Regions from separate parts of the Streptomyces sp. NBC_01314 genome, predicted to be linked through region 1. Evidence: riboswitches for the same ligand, from Rfam matches in the RefSeq annotation. Region 1 holds a riboswitch; the other holds the start of a gene.
The links. Region 1 has a riboswitch for cyclic di-AMP ahead of OG622_RS14250 (M23 family metallopeptidase). Riboswitches for the same ligand answer to the same signal wherever they lie in the genome.

Region 1 (7,136 bases):
GGCGCGCTTGCCGTCCTCGTCCGCCGCGAAGGGCTCACCATTGGCCGTACGGGCCACCAGACCCGTCGACGACAGCAGCACCCGGCACGGGTCGTCCGCCACCTGGAGCGGGACCGCGGCCACCTGGGTGCCCGAGGACTCCAGCAGGACCGTACGGCGCTCGGTGCCGAACTTCTTGGACACCGCGGCCAGTTCGCCGGAGACCATCTTGCGCAGCTCCGCGTCCGACTCCAGGATGCGGGTCAGCTCGGCGATCTCGGCGTTGAGCCGTTCCTTCTCGGACTCCAGCTCGATGCGGTCGAACCTGGTGAGGCGGCGCAGCGGGGTGTCGAGGATGTACTGCGTCTGGATGTCCGACAGGGAGAAGCGCTCGATCAGGCGTTCCTTGGCCTGCGCGGAGTTGTCGCTGGAGCGGATCAGCCGGATGACCTCGTCGATGTCCACCAGCGCGGTGAGCAGACCCTCGACCAGGTGAAGACGGTCGCGCTTCTTGCCGCGGCGGAACTCCGAACGGCGCCGCACGACCTCGAAGCGGTGGTCGAGGTAGACCTCCAGCAGCTCCTTGAGGCCCAGGGTGAGGGGCTGTCCGTCGACCAGGGCCACGTTGTTGATGCCGAAGGACTCCTCCATCGGCGTCAGTTTGTAGAGCTGCTCCAGGACCGCCTCCGGCACGAAGCCGTTCTTGATCTCGATGACCAGGCGCAGGCCGTGCGCGCGGTCGGTGAGGTCCTTGACGTCGGCGATGCCCTGCAGCTTCTTGGAGCCGACCAGGTCCTTGATCTTGGCGATCACCTTCTCCGGACCGACGGAGAACGGCAGTTCGGTGACGATCAGGCCCTTGCGGCGGGCCGTCACGTTGTCCACCGTCACCGTGGCGCGGATCTTGAAGGTACCGCGGCCCGTCGCGTACGCGTCCCTGATACCGGAGAGGCCGACGATCCGGCCGCCGGTGGGCAGGTCGGGGCCCGGGACGTGCTTCATCAGCGTGTCCAGGTCGGCGTTCGGATACCGGATGAGGTGGCGGGCCGCCGCGATGACCTCGCCCAGGTTGTGCGGCGGCATGTTGGTGGCCATACCGACGGCGATGCCGGACGCGCCGTTGACCAGCAGGTTCGGGAAGGCGGCGGGCAGCGCCACCGGCTCCTGCTCCTGGCCGTCGTAGTTCGGGGAGAAGTCGACCGTGTTCTCCTCGATCGACTCCGTCATCAGGCTCGTCGCGTCGGCCATCCGGCACTCGGTGTACCGCATGGCGGCCGGCGGGTCGTCGTTGCCCAGCGAGCCGAAGTTGCCGTGTCCGTCGATCAGGGGGACCCGCATGGAGAAGGGCTGGGCGAGGCGCACCAGGGCGTCGTAGATCGACGAGTCGCCGTGCGGGTGCAACTTACCCATGACCTCGCCGACGACACGGGCGCACTTCACATAGCCGCGGTCGGGGCGCAGGCCCATCTCGTTCATCTGGTAGACGATCCGGCGGTGCACCGGCTTCAGACCGTCACGGGCGTCCGGCAGGGCTCGGGAGTAGATGACCGAGTACGCGTACTCCAGGAAGGAGCCCTGCATCTCGTCGACGACGTCGATGTCGAGGATCCGCTCCTCGAACGCGTCGTCGGGCGGCGGGGTCTTCGTGCTGCGGCGGGCCATCGCTGCCGGCTCCTCTTTCTCTGGTCGCTCACCTACGGGGCGCGCTCACGTCTCCGGCTCACTCTCACCGAGAGCTGAACGGGATCTGACGCGCACCATTGTGGACTGCCGTACTGACAACCCCGACACGACCCGGCGCCGACCGCCGGGCACGGCCTCGCGAGCCGTCGCGTCAACAGCGTGCGCCGACTTTAACCAGTGACCGCCTGCGGCAACCCCCATCTCGCTCTCGGCGTACGACGCCCGGGAACTTCTCCGGGGGTCCGCGCGCTTGCATACAGTGGCAGGACCGGCAGGAAAACAGCGGTTTCCACGACGATTCCACGACGGATCCCGCGCACACAGCACAGCGATCGAAGGGACGTACCGCCCATGGGTCACACGGCCACAGCCGAGGCCGGCTCCGAAGGCCTGACAGTGAAGGAGCACCGCCTGGACAACGGCCTGCGCGTGGTGCTCTCCGAGGACCACCTGACCCCGGTCGCCGCGGTGTGCCTCTGGTACGACGTCGGTTCGCGCCACGAGGTCAAGGGCCGCACGGGCCTCGCCCACCTCTTCGAGCACCTGATGTTCCAGGGCTCGGGCCAGGTGAAGGACAACGGCCACTTCGAGCTGGTCCAGGGCGCGGGCGGTTCGCTGAACGGCACCACCAGCTGGGAGCGCACCAACTACTTCGAGACCATGCCCACCCACCAGCTGGAGCTCGCGCTGTGGCTGGAGGCCGACCGCATGGGCAGCCTGCTGCTCGCGCTCGACCAGAAGAACCTGGACAACCAGCGGGCCGTCGTCCAGAACGAGCGCCGGCAGCGGTACGACAACGTGCCGTACGGCACCGCCTTCGAGAAGATCTTCCGTCTGGCCTACCCGGAGGGCCACCCCTACCGGCACACGCCGATCGGCTCGATGGACGACCTGGAGGCGGCCAGCCTGGAGGACGCCCAGCAGTTCTTCAGGACGTACTACGCGCCCAACAACGCCGTCCTGTCGATCGTCGGCGACATCGACCCGGAGCAGACGCTCGCGTGGGTGGAGAAGTACTTCGGCTCGATCCCCTCGTACGACGGCAAGCCCGAGCCGCGCAGCGGCGCGCTGCCCGACGTCATGGGCGAGCAACTGCGCGAGGTGGTCGAGGAGAACGTCCCCGCGCGCGCGTTGATGGCCTCCTACCGGCTGCCGGAGGACGGCACGCGCGCGTGCGACGCGGCCGACCTGGCGCTCACGATCCTCGGCGGCGGCGAGTCGTCCCGCCTCTACAACCGGCTCGTACGGCGTGACCGTACGGCCGTGACGGCCGGGTTCGGCCTGCTGCGGCTGGCCGGCGCGCCCTCCGTGGCGTGGATGGACGTGAAGACCTCCGGTGACGTCGAGGTGCCCGTCATCGAGGCCGCCGTCGACGAGGAACTCGCCCGGTTCGCCGCGGAGGGCCCCACGGCGGAGGAGATGGAGCGCGCCCAGGCCCAGCTGGAGCGCGAGTGGCTGGACCGGCTCGGCACGGTCTCGGGCCGCGCCGACGAACTGTGCCGGTACGCGGTCCTGTTCGGCGACCCGAAGCTCGCCCTCACCGCCGTCGACCGTGTCCTCGAAGTGACGGCCGACGAGGTCCAGGAGATCGCCAAGGCGCGCCTCAGGCCCGACAACCGCGCAGTGCTCGTGTACGAGCCCGTCGCCGGCGAAGAGGGCGCCGAAGAGGAAGCCGCCGAGGCGGACGCCGTCGAAACCACCGACGAGAACGAGGAGTCGGCGAAGTGACCGAGCTCGCGACCATGGACTTCCACCCGCAGCCCCAGGCCGGCGACGCCAGGCCCTGGGCGTTCCCGGCACCCGAGCGCGGCACCCTGGACAACGGCCTGACCGTGCTCCACTGTCACCGCCCCGGCCAGCAGGTCGTCGCCGTCGAGGTCATCCTCGACGCGCCCCTGGACGCCGAGCCGACCGGCCTCGACGGCGTCGCCACCATCATGACCAGGGCGTTCTCCGAGGGCACCGACAAGCACACGGCCGAGGAGTTCGCCGCCGAGCTGGAGCGCTGCGGCGCCACCCTGGACTCGCACGCCGACCACCCCTGCGTACGCCTGTCCCTCGAAGTGCCCGTGTCACGGCTGGAGAAAGCCCTCGGGCTGCTCGCCGACGCGCTGCGGGCACCCGCGTTCGAGGACAGCGAGATCGAGCGGCTGGTGGCCAACCGGCTCGACGAGATCCCGCACGAGACCGCCAACCCGGGCCGCCGGGCCGCCAAGGAGCTCTACAGGCAGCTGTTCCCGGCCACGTCCCGCATGTCGCGGCCCCGCCAGGGCACCGAGGAGACCGTGGAGGGCATCGACTCCGCGGCCGTACGCGCCTTCTACGAGCGGCACGTACGCCCCGCGACAGCCACCGCCGTGGTGGTCGGCGACCTCACCGGGGTCGACCTCGACACGCTGCTCGGCGAGACCCTGGGCGCCTGGACCGGCTCCGCGGCCAAGCCGAGCACCGTGCCGTCGGTGAGCGCCGACGACACCGGGCGGGTGATCATCGTGGACCGCCCCGGCTCCGTACAGACCCAGTTGCTCATCGGCCGGGTGGGCGCCGACCGGCACGACCGTGTGTGGCCCGCCCAGGTGCTCGGCACCTACTGCCTCGGTGGCACCCTCACCTCCCGTCTGGACCGGGTCCTGCGCGAGGAGAAGGGCTACACCTACGGGGTGCGCGCGTTCGGCCAGGTGCTGCGTTCCGCGCCCGACGGCTCGGGCACGGCGATGCTCGCCATCAGCGGCTCCGTCGACACACCCAACACCGGTCCGGCGCTCGACGACCTGTGGACCGTGCTGCGCACGCTGGCCGCCGAGGGGTTGACCGACACCGAGCGTGACGTCGCCGTGCAGAACCTCGTCGGGGTCGCCCCCCTCAAGTTCGAGACCGCCGCGGCCGTGGCGAACACGCTGGCCGACCAGGTCGAGCAGCACCTGCCGGACGACTACCAGTCGACGCTTTACCGCCAACTCGCCGCCACCGGCACGGTGGAGGCCACCGCGGCCGTCGTGAGCGCCTTCCCGGTGGACCGTCTGGTGACCGTGCTCGTCGGGGACGCCGCGCAGATCGAGGAGCCGGTCAGGGCCCTCGGAATCGGTGAAGTCACCGTCGTACCGGCCGAGTAGGAACCGGACGAAAAGACGCGCGCCTGTGGGGCCCTGGTGACTGAAGAGTCACCAGGGCCCACGTTTGTCCGTATTGATGGCGGAGGTTGCGTGTCTGACCTGTGGCGTACTTAACAAATCCTGTGATCCGTTTGTTATTTCGAAGGCGGCCCACTTAGCGTCGGTCCGGCTGTTCGTCAGAAGTTCGCCGCAGCCGCGGCACCGGACAGTCATCGCCGAGTCCCCGCATGGCGCGAGCCAGGGGAGCCGGGGACCCACCGAAGTCCCTGGGGTGAATCGGGTGCCCTTCGCGAGCCACGCGAAACGAGGGGTGGCCGTAGGAGACCTTCCTGCTCCGAACCCGTCAGCTAACCCGGTAGGCGAGAGGGAAGGAAAGGACCACCCACTTCATGGCGTTCACCCGCGCCCCCGGGAAGCACCGCCGCCCCGGCCGTGTACAGCGCACGACCACGAGGAACGTGGGCGTCGCCGCTCTCACCACCACCGGTGTCATCGGCACCCTGGCCGCCCCCGCGCTCGCCGCGGAGGAGCCCGCAGTCGAGCAGACCGGCCTGAACCAGATCATCGTGCTCGGCGACACGGTCGCCGACCAGGTGGACGCCCAGGCCGCCGCCCAGCAGCAGGCCGCCGAGGTGGCCGCGGTCAAGAAGAAGGCACAGGAGGAGGCCAGGAAGGCCGCCGCCGAGAAGGCCGAGCAGGAACGTGCCGTCGCCAAGGAGCGCGAGGAGATCAAGGCCCGTGCCGCCCGTGCGGCCGAGCGCGAGCGCCTCAACACCTATGTCTCCCCCATCAGCGGCTCGTACATCTCCACCGGCTACAAGGCCGGCGGCGCCGTCTGGTCCTCCGGCAGCCACACCGGCGTCGACTTCCACGCCGCCACCGGCACGTCCGTCCTGGCGGTCGGCTCCGGCACCGTCGTGGAGGCGGGCTGGGGCGGCGCGTACGGCAACAACATCGTCATCAAGATGACCGACGGCACGTACACCCAGTACGGCCACCTGTCGTCCATCGGCGTCTCCGTCGGCCAGACGGTCACCCCCGGCCAGCAGATCGGCCTCTCCGGGGCGACCGGCAACGTCACCGGCCCGCATCTGCACTTCGAGGCCCGGACGACGGCCGAGTACGGCTCGGACATCGACCCTGTCGCCTACCTGCGCTCGCACGGCGTGAACGTCTGACGCAACTCGCGCGGCGCACTCCGGCGCGACGCTCCACGCTTCCCCGAAGGCCCCGGCTCACCGAGCCGGGGCTTTTCGCGTTGTGACGTACCTCCTGTCCAAAAAATATCCCTGGATTCCGGCCTGCCATCGGAAATTCCGGCCCGCTGCAATAGAGTCGCTGGAACACACGTCAACTATCGACGTTTCACGGGGATTAAGGCGGAGGTCGGTATGCGTATTCCGGCGCACTCGGTATGCACGGCGATCCGTGATGACATCGTCGCGGGTGTCTACGAGCGCGGCAGCCGTCTCACCGAGGAACTGCTCGCCCGCCGGTACGGCGTCAGCCGGGTCCCCGTGCGCGAGGCGCTGCGCACGCTGGAGGCCGAGGGCTTCGTGGTGACCCGCCGGCACGCGGGCGCGTGCGTCGCCGAGCCGACCGAACTGGAGGCCGCCGACCTGCTGGAGATGCGCATGCTGCTGGAGCCGCTGGGCGCCGCCCGCGCCGCCCAGCGCCGCACGGAGGCGCACCTCAAAGTGTTGCGCGGCCTGGTCAGGCTGGGCCAGGAGCGGGCCAGGAGGGGCACCAGCGAGGATCTGCGCTCCCTGGGCGGCTGGTTCCACGAGACGCTCGCACAGGCGTCCGGCAGCCCCGCCCTGACCTCGACGCTCGCCCAGCTGCGGCACAAGATCGCCTGGATGTACGCGGTCGAGGCACCCGCCAACCCCGTGGAGTCCTGGGCGGAGCACGGCGGCATCGTGGACGCCGTCGCGCGCGGCGACAGCGACCGGGCCCGGACGATCACGTCCCTGCACACCGAGCGCGCCACCGCCGTGCACCGGCTCCGATTTCCGGGCGGGGCCGGCGGGACGGAACGCCCGGAGCGTGTGAGGACTTCGCAACATTCCGTAAACACGCCGAGCCTGCGGCATTAACACGGGAGCCGTATACAAAGAAGGAAGAATTCCGCGGGGCATTTTTTCCGCTGCCCGCGGAACGAAAACGGGACGAAAAAGCGAAGGGCCCGCCCGATAAATCGGACGAGCCCTTCGGTGTGTGTGCGGGTGGCCTTTCAGGCCTTTTCCGTTTCGGCTACCCCACCTACCCGGTTACCCGGCTACCCGTCTGTTCAGACCGTCTCGGGGAGTTCTTCGAGCCCCTCGGCCACGAGCTTCGCCAGACGGTCGAGCGCGGCGTCCG
Region 2 (7,136 bases), 1.1 Mb from region 1:
CGTGCCGGTGCGGAGCACCCCCACACATACAGCGGCCCGGAGAACGGCTCCCCGCCCACGGGCAGTAGGGCGCCGGACGACGGGCTCTACGCACCGTCACGGCCCCGACTCCCCCACCCACCGGGCCACAAGCGCCCCAACAGGGGCGCGGGGAACCCCGCGAACAACCGCACCCCACGCGGACCCGCCCCACAGCACACGCCCCCACAGCGAAAAGGTACCCACCCGCACCGGGGCCGACGGCCCCAAACCGGGGCCACGCACGCGAACCGGCCAACCGCAGGAGGCAATCCGCTCAGGCCACCGCCCCGATCCGCGTCCTGATGTCGTCCGGCGACAACTGCCCCTTCGCCGACACATGATCCCCGGACGACTCCCCCCGCAGCCGCCGCCCGATCCACGGCACCAGATACTCCCGTGCCCAGTGGATGTTGTCGCGCCGAATCTCGAGCGTGCCGCGCGGCGGCAGCGGAGGCCACGGCTGATCGGGATCGGCCGGAATGTCGACGCCCAGCGCCTTTCCGGCCCGCAGAGCGACCCGCGTGTGCCCCTCCGGTGACAGATGCAGCCGGTCGAGGTCCCAGGCCCGCCGGTCCTGCACCGTCTTCAGGGACCACAGGTCCAGCACGGGACACCCGTACCGGTCGGCGATGGCCCGCACATGCAGGTTGTACGTGGCGATCTTGCCCCGCAGATGCTTCAGCACCGGTACGTCACGGGTGTCGAAGCCGGTCGTCACCATGACCGTGCCGACAGCCGAAGTGAGCCTGGACACCGCCCGCTCGAACCGCTCGGCGACCTCGTCGGGATCGGTGCCCGGCCGGATGATGTCGTTGCCGCCCGCGCTGAAGGAAATGAGATCCGGCGCGAGCTCCAGAGCCCGCGGCACCTGATCCACCACGATCTGATCGAGCAGTTTCCCCCGCACCGCCAGGTTGGTGTAGTCGAAGTCGCCCTCGGGCACCCGGTCCGCGAGGAGCACCGCGAACCGGTCGGCCCAGCCGACGAACCGCCCGTCGGGTCCGGGATCGCCGACGCCCTCGGTGAAGCTGTCCCCCACCGCCACGTACGACCCGATCATCGATCTGCTGTCATTCGAATCGTCTGCCACATCGCCCCATGATTCACCGTCGGATGTGACCTACGCGACCGTATTAAATGCTTGACGGTCGGTGAGATAGGCCACGGGTCAAGTGTTGGTCAACCCGGAATACGCCAGGCCGGGATGGCGGCTCCCACCACCCCGACCCTCACGGTCCGTCCCACCGTCACGATCCGTCCGACCACTCAGTGCCGGCCGCCCGACCTCCACACCCGGAAGTCCTCGATCCGGAAGTGACTCCAGGTGGTGCGGAAGGCGAAATGCCCACCTGTGTACGGCGCGGGATCGACGTAGTCGAACACGAGTCGCCCGTTGTTCCACCACTGGACCTTCGAACCGTCGGAGACGATCCGGACATGGTTCGGCTCGTTCGCGACGAGCAGCGGCTCGGTGTAGTCGTAGATCAACGGCCGCACACCCGCCTCGCCGACATACCGACGCAGCCGCGTCGTCGTATTCGTGTTGGCGCCGAACCCGGCGTAGTACGTCTTCAGATGGTCGTACTCGGCGAGCGCTCCCCCACGCGGAGTGGCGAAAAGATCACCGGGCGACCGCGCATCGACGGCGTTCCAGAAGTTGTTGAGGTCGGAAACCCGGTCGTTGACCCCGCCCGCGGAAACCGGCGTGGCCGTGTACTCGGCGACGTACGGCCCTTCCAGCTTCCGCCTGAACCAGACCGTGGCCCCGGCCGGCACGTCGACGTCCAGCACACCGCGCGAGGCCGTGACCGCGCCGCCCCTCTCCAGTTCCACGGCCCACTGCCCGAGACCGTGCCGGAAGTCGTCGGCGGCGATCAGCCGACCGCGACGCCGACGCGCGTTCGCGGACACCGCCCCCGCCGGACCGAACGCCACGAGGGCGGCACCGGCGGCGATGGCTCCGAAAGCTCTACGGGTGGTCATGACGCTCCTTGTGTTGGTGCCGTACGGGAAGTGCGGGCGATGGCGGGCCGCGGTATCCGGCGGGTCTCGGAGCCGAGGCGGTGGTCCGTGTACGTCGACTGGAGGTGGCCGCGGACGGTCCGGCCCAGCCGGTACGCGGCGTTGTGGGCGAGCGGGTGGTCGCGGGTCCTCGTCGGTTCGGTGGTGGTGCAGAGCCGCATGGCTGTGTGGTCGGCGGTCTCGGCGAGGGTCTCCTCGCGCCGGTCGCCGACGATGTCGCCGTCGTAGAACGGGGTCGCGTCGCGGGCCGCGGAGTCGACACCGGCCGGGTCGCAGGTCTTCGTGCCGGACTCCGTCGCCGGGTCCCACTCGGAGACGTGGGTGTGGTCCAGGAGTTCCGAACCCCTGTCGCCGTCCCACCGGATGGAGAAGTCGACGCCAGGGGTGGTCGTGGCGACCTTGCCGTCCTGGACGTTGCAGACGCGCGCGCCGGGCGCGAGGCCGCTCCGGTCGAGGCCGCTCCGGTCGACGGCGTACAGCCGTTTCGGGCCGCCGTCCACCGACACGTGGATCTGCGCGGGCGAGGTGACGGACGTGACGTCGAACGGGGCGCGGACGCTGCCACCGGTGAAGCGGAAGCGCGGCCGGGAGCCGGAGTTGACGGTGACGGCGGCCTCGACGGTGCGGCTCCCGTGCCCCTCGTGGACGAGCCGTCGGCCATCGGGACGCACCAGGCCCGGCTCATTGGAGGCGAGCGCGGGCGGAAAGGCCCCGGCTGGAAGCCCCACGGCCAACGCGCCGCTCACGAGGACGCGGCTTTCGACGGCAGTGCGTCGGTCGACGCCGGACACGGAGACCTCCGAAGACACAGAAAGCGCTTACAGAGATCACTGTGTCCGCACACGCGCACCCCTGTCGAGTCTTCGATCAGCCATGCCACAAGACCGCAATACGGTGATCGCGCATCGCCGCGGGCCGGAACGAGAGCAGCCGACGCGGAGGAGGGCCGGCCCTCCAGGAACGCCGAAGGCCGGCCCCCTGGTCACGGGGGCCGGCCTTCGGCGCGGTCGGGCGGCGGAGCCTCAGACGCTGACGCCCTTCGAGCGGAGGTAGGCCAGCGGGTCGATGTCCGAGCCGTAGTCGGGGGTGGTGCGGATCTCGAAGTGGAGGTGCGGCCCGGTGACGTTGCCGGTCGCGCCCGAGAGGCCGATCTGCTGGCCGCCGCTCACGGACTGCCCCGCGGAGACGGAGATCGAGGACAGGTGGGCGTACTGGGCGTAGTAGCCGTCGGCGAGCTTGATGACGACCTGGTTGCCGTACGCGCCGCCCCAGCCGGCGGAGACGACGGTGCCCGCGCCCACGGCCTTGAGGGTGGTCCCGGTCGGGGCGACGAAGTCGACGCCCGTGTGGTAGCCGCTGGACCACATGCTGCCCGCGGTCTTGTACGCGGTGCCGATGGTGGCGCCCTGGAGGGGCAGGCTGAAGCCGGAGCTGCTGGACGACGAGGACTGGCCGTTCGACGTGGAGGTCGACGCCTGCGTGTCCTTCGACTCCTGCGTCGACGAGCCTGAGGGCTTCGACGACTCGGACGACTCGGCGGACTTCGACGACTTCGAGGACTGCGACAGCTGGGGCTTCGTCGACGACTGCGACGTACCGCCCGACGCGGCCTGGCCACCGATGCTGAGCCTGAGGCCCGGGTGGATGAGCGAGGGGTCGGAGCCGACCGCCTCGCGGTTGTCCGAGTAGAGCTGCTTCCAGCCCCCCTCGACGTCCTGCTCGTCCGCGATCTTCGCGAGGTAGTCGCCGACCTTCACCGAATAGGTCTTCGTCGCCGCCTTCTTGGTGGCGCTCTTCTCCGCCTGCGCGGCCTTCTCTGCCTGCTCGAACCGTGCGCCGGCCTCGGCCACGGCCTTCTCGGTGGCGATCGTGGCCGTCTTCTCGGACGCACCGGAAACGGCGGCCGTCGGGGTCGCGGCGTGGGCGCCGGCAGCTCCGATCAGCGGCAGCGCGAGCGCCGCGCCACCGGTCCCGGCGGCGGCGATCGAGCGGGTGAGACGTTGGGACTTCGGACGGCGGTGCTTACCCTTCGCGGGCATGGTGCATTCCTCTCCGGCGCCTGCGAGGTGAGCTGTCGGGTGCGGACTGGAGATGTCCGGCCGTGCTTGCGCACGGCTTTACCCCTAGCCGTTCCGGAGACCGGAACAGGCGGTAATACCTGTGGGTCCCCCGCTCCTGCCGTGGATCAGGTCGGTTTGCGGCTCCGGTCGGCGGCAGGATTGGGCGTCCGTCCGGATTGACGCCGAACGTAAGCGACTTGTGCCCACAGAGACAACTATTGGGACTTCCTGTGCGTCTTCCTACCTGATCCTTACATCAATTCACGATTACACTCCGTAAAAGGCCGGTCTTGAGCATTCACCAACGGCCCTGCAAGCACATACGAATTACGTGCACATGGCGACAGCGGAACGTCACGAATATGACGCTGCTCACGCACCTACGCGCCAGTAGAGCTCATTTCAGGGCTTGTTGGAATTACGGCTGTATTTCGGACAGATCACTCAAGTGCGACGCAGGCGGATAACCGTCGCATCGAAGTCACCGCGCAGCCCCGTCCGCAATCCGTGATGCAACAGCACGGCACCTCGATGCGATTCGCCCGTTTCGCGGCACTCGTACGTTTCTGTCGGGTCGAGTCCGCGCAGCCGGAGCGGGGCCGGCGCCTCGCCGTAGTGCTGGGCCTGGAGCCAGGCGAGGACGACGATCTCGTCGCCGTGGACGTACTGCACGGCACTCAGTCCGCCTGTCGGCGGCCGCAGCCGGTAGAGGTCCCCTCGCTGCACGACCGGCCGGATCTCCTTGTACAGCTCGACCCAGCTCCCCGCCTCGGCCAGCTCCTCCTCCGTCCACTCGGTGAGGTCGCCGCCGACGCCGAGCACACCCGCCATGGCGCTGACGAAGCGGAACCGCAACGTGCTGACCCGGCCGTTGAGCTGGTTGTTCGGGCTGTCGGTGACCCACGCGGCCATGGTCCGGGCCGGGTGGATCTGGCTGAAGCCGTGCTGGATGGCGAGCCGGTCGAGCGGATCGGTGTTGTCGGACGTCCACACCTGATCCGTCCGGGCCATCACCCCGAGGTCGATCCGGCCGCCGCCGCCCGAGCACGACTCGAACGCCACCCCCGGGTGCGCGGCACGCAGCCGGTCCAGCAGGGCGTAGAAGGCGCGCACGTGCTCCACCCACAGCTTCTGCGGGTACGGCTCCCCGGGCCAGCCGGCGTCCGTGAAGCAGCGATTGAAGTCCCACTTCACATAGTCGATCGGCGCGCTGGACAGGAGTGTGTCCAGCCGTTCCCAGAGGTATTCCTGGACGTCCTCGCGCGCGAGGTTGAGTACGAGCTGATTACGCAGCTCCGTCCGCTTTCGTCCTGGTTGGAACTGTGCCCATTCGGGATGCGCCCGGTACAGCTCACTGTCCGGGTTGATCATCTCGGGCTCGACCCAGATGCCGAACTGCATACCGAGGGTGCGCACATAGTCGGCGAGCGGCTTCAGCCCCTTCGGGAAGCGGTCCGGATTGGGTGTCCAGTCGCCGAGGCCGGCCCGGTCGCTCGTACGCGCCCCGAACCAGCCGTCGTCCACGACGAACAGCTCGACCCCGATGGCAGCCGCCCGCCGGGCGAGCGTCCCCTGCTGTTCCTCGGAGATGTCGAACTCGGTGGCCTCCCAGGAGTTGAAGAGCACCGGCCGGTCCTGGTCCGCGTCCGGGATGACGTACGTCCGCTGGTACGCGTGCCAGGCGCGGCTGGCCCCGCCGTGGCCGCCGTCGCTCCACAGGCCGGCGAAGACGGGCGTGGTGAACGTCTCCCCCGTGTCCAGCCGCAGCAGACCGGACTCGTCGTATCCGGCGCCGCCGGTGATCTGTACGCGCGCGTCCGGGAGTTGGGCGACCGCGATCCGCCAGGACCCCGACCAGCCGAGGGCGCAGCCGTAGACCTCGCCGCGCTCCTCGGTGGCGTCGGTGTCCAGGGCGACCCAGGGCAGGTGCTGGTGCCCGGTGTGTCCGCGCCGGCTGCCGATGACCTTCTCGCCGTAGGTGAGGTCCCCGCGCACGAGCCGGGACTCGGCCGCCCATCGCCCGTGCAGCTGGGACAGCCGCCAGGCGGCCTCCTCGGCGCGCGGTGGCAGCGTCCAGGTCGCCGAGTCGGCCCGCAGCAGTTCCACCTCGGGCCCGTCGTTGGCGAGGGTCACCCAGCGCTCGATCACGTCGTCGCGCATCCGGTAGTGCAGCGTGATCCCGAGTCCGTCGTCGGCGAACCGCAGCCGCAGCTCGTCGCCGTCGGCCTCGTACTCGCGGAAGGTCCACTCGGTGCCGCGCCGCTCGTCCGTGCGTACGGAGAGGGCGGGACGGGCGAACCGGGGACCGCCCTCGACGGGGTACTCCTCGTGTCCGTCGACCGGGGCCTCGAACGGCCAGTACGGCAACTGCTGCCGGGCGGCCAGCTCCTCGGCGTCGGCGAGCGCGATCCGGGGACCCCAGTGCAGATGCAGCAGCTCGTCGTTCTCCGTGAGCCGCAGGGCATAGCCGCTTCTGGGCCCGGTGAGAAGCCAGGTCCGGCCGTCTGCGCCGATTTCCAACATCAAGACCCCACAGATTCGAACAGGCGTAATCGGGCTTCAACATCATCGCAGGTCGCCGCAGGCGTTCGGCGGCGCCTGTGGACAACTGCCGACGCGTCGGCCGAACCGCCTGTGGACAAGCGCTCCCGGCCCCACCGCGCCCCCTGTGGACAACTCATTGGCGTACGCACCCATGTCGTATCGTCGAGTGCGCGCCTCGGTGTCGAGTGCGTGCCCGTCGACGCTCGGCGCCGACGGCGGATGGGAGGGGAGCCCCAGTGACGCAGCAGATCCCGTCGACCGAGCCCGAGCTGACCGGAGTGCGCAATTTCCGCGATGTGGGCGGTCTGCCGACCGTGGACGGCCGTCGGGTGCGTCATGGGGTGCTGTTCCGCAGTGGCCATCTCGCGCACGCGACCGACGAGGACACCGCGTTCCTGGCCTCCCTGGATCTGCACACGGTCTTCGACTTCCGTAACGCGGCCGACCAGAAGCTGGAGGGCCCGGACGTCGAGTTGCCCGGCGTGCTCA

Region 2: linked by a shared signal. The riboswitch ahead of OG622_RS09390 (M23 family metallopeptidase) and the one ahead of OG622_RS14250 (M23 family metallopeptidase) in region 1 are both predicted to bind cyclic di-AMP.

Annotation. Positions count from the first base shown of each region.
Region 1 is NZ_CP108394.1:3,219,014-3,226,149, reverse strand. Features, by position in the region: gene OG622_RS14265 (DNA topoisomerase (ATP-hydrolyzing) subunit A) at 1-1,641, opposite strand, end outside; gene OG622_RS14260 (M16 family metallopeptidase) at 2,014-3,390, shown strand; gene OG622_RS14255 (M16 family metallopeptidase) at 3,387-4,775, shown strand; cyclic di-AMP (ydaO/yuaA leader) riboswitch at 4,979-5,152, shown strand; gene OG622_RS14250 (M23 family metallopeptidase) at 5,165-5,953, shown strand; gene OG622_RS14245 (GntR family transcriptional regulator) at 6,167-6,871, shown strand; gene OG622_RS14240 (HPr family phosphocarrier protein) at 7,066-7,136, opposite strand, start outside.
Region 2 is NZ_CP108394.1:2,107,804-2,114,939, forward strand. Features, by position in the region: gene OG622_RS09375 (SGNH/GDSL hydrolase family protein) at 296-1,081, opposite strand; gene OG622_RS09380 (DUF6250 domain-containing protein) at 1,288-2,004, opposite strand; gene OG622_RS09385 (hypothetical protein) at 2,001-2,834, opposite strand; gene OG622_RS09390 (M23 family metallopeptidase) at 3,066-4,082, opposite strand; cyclic di-AMP (ydaO/yuaA leader) riboswitch at 4,087-4,245, opposite strand; gene OG622_RS09395 (alpha-galactosidase) at 4,548-6,626, opposite strand; gene OG622_RS09400 (tyrosine-protein phosphatase) at 6,884-7,136, shown strand, end outside.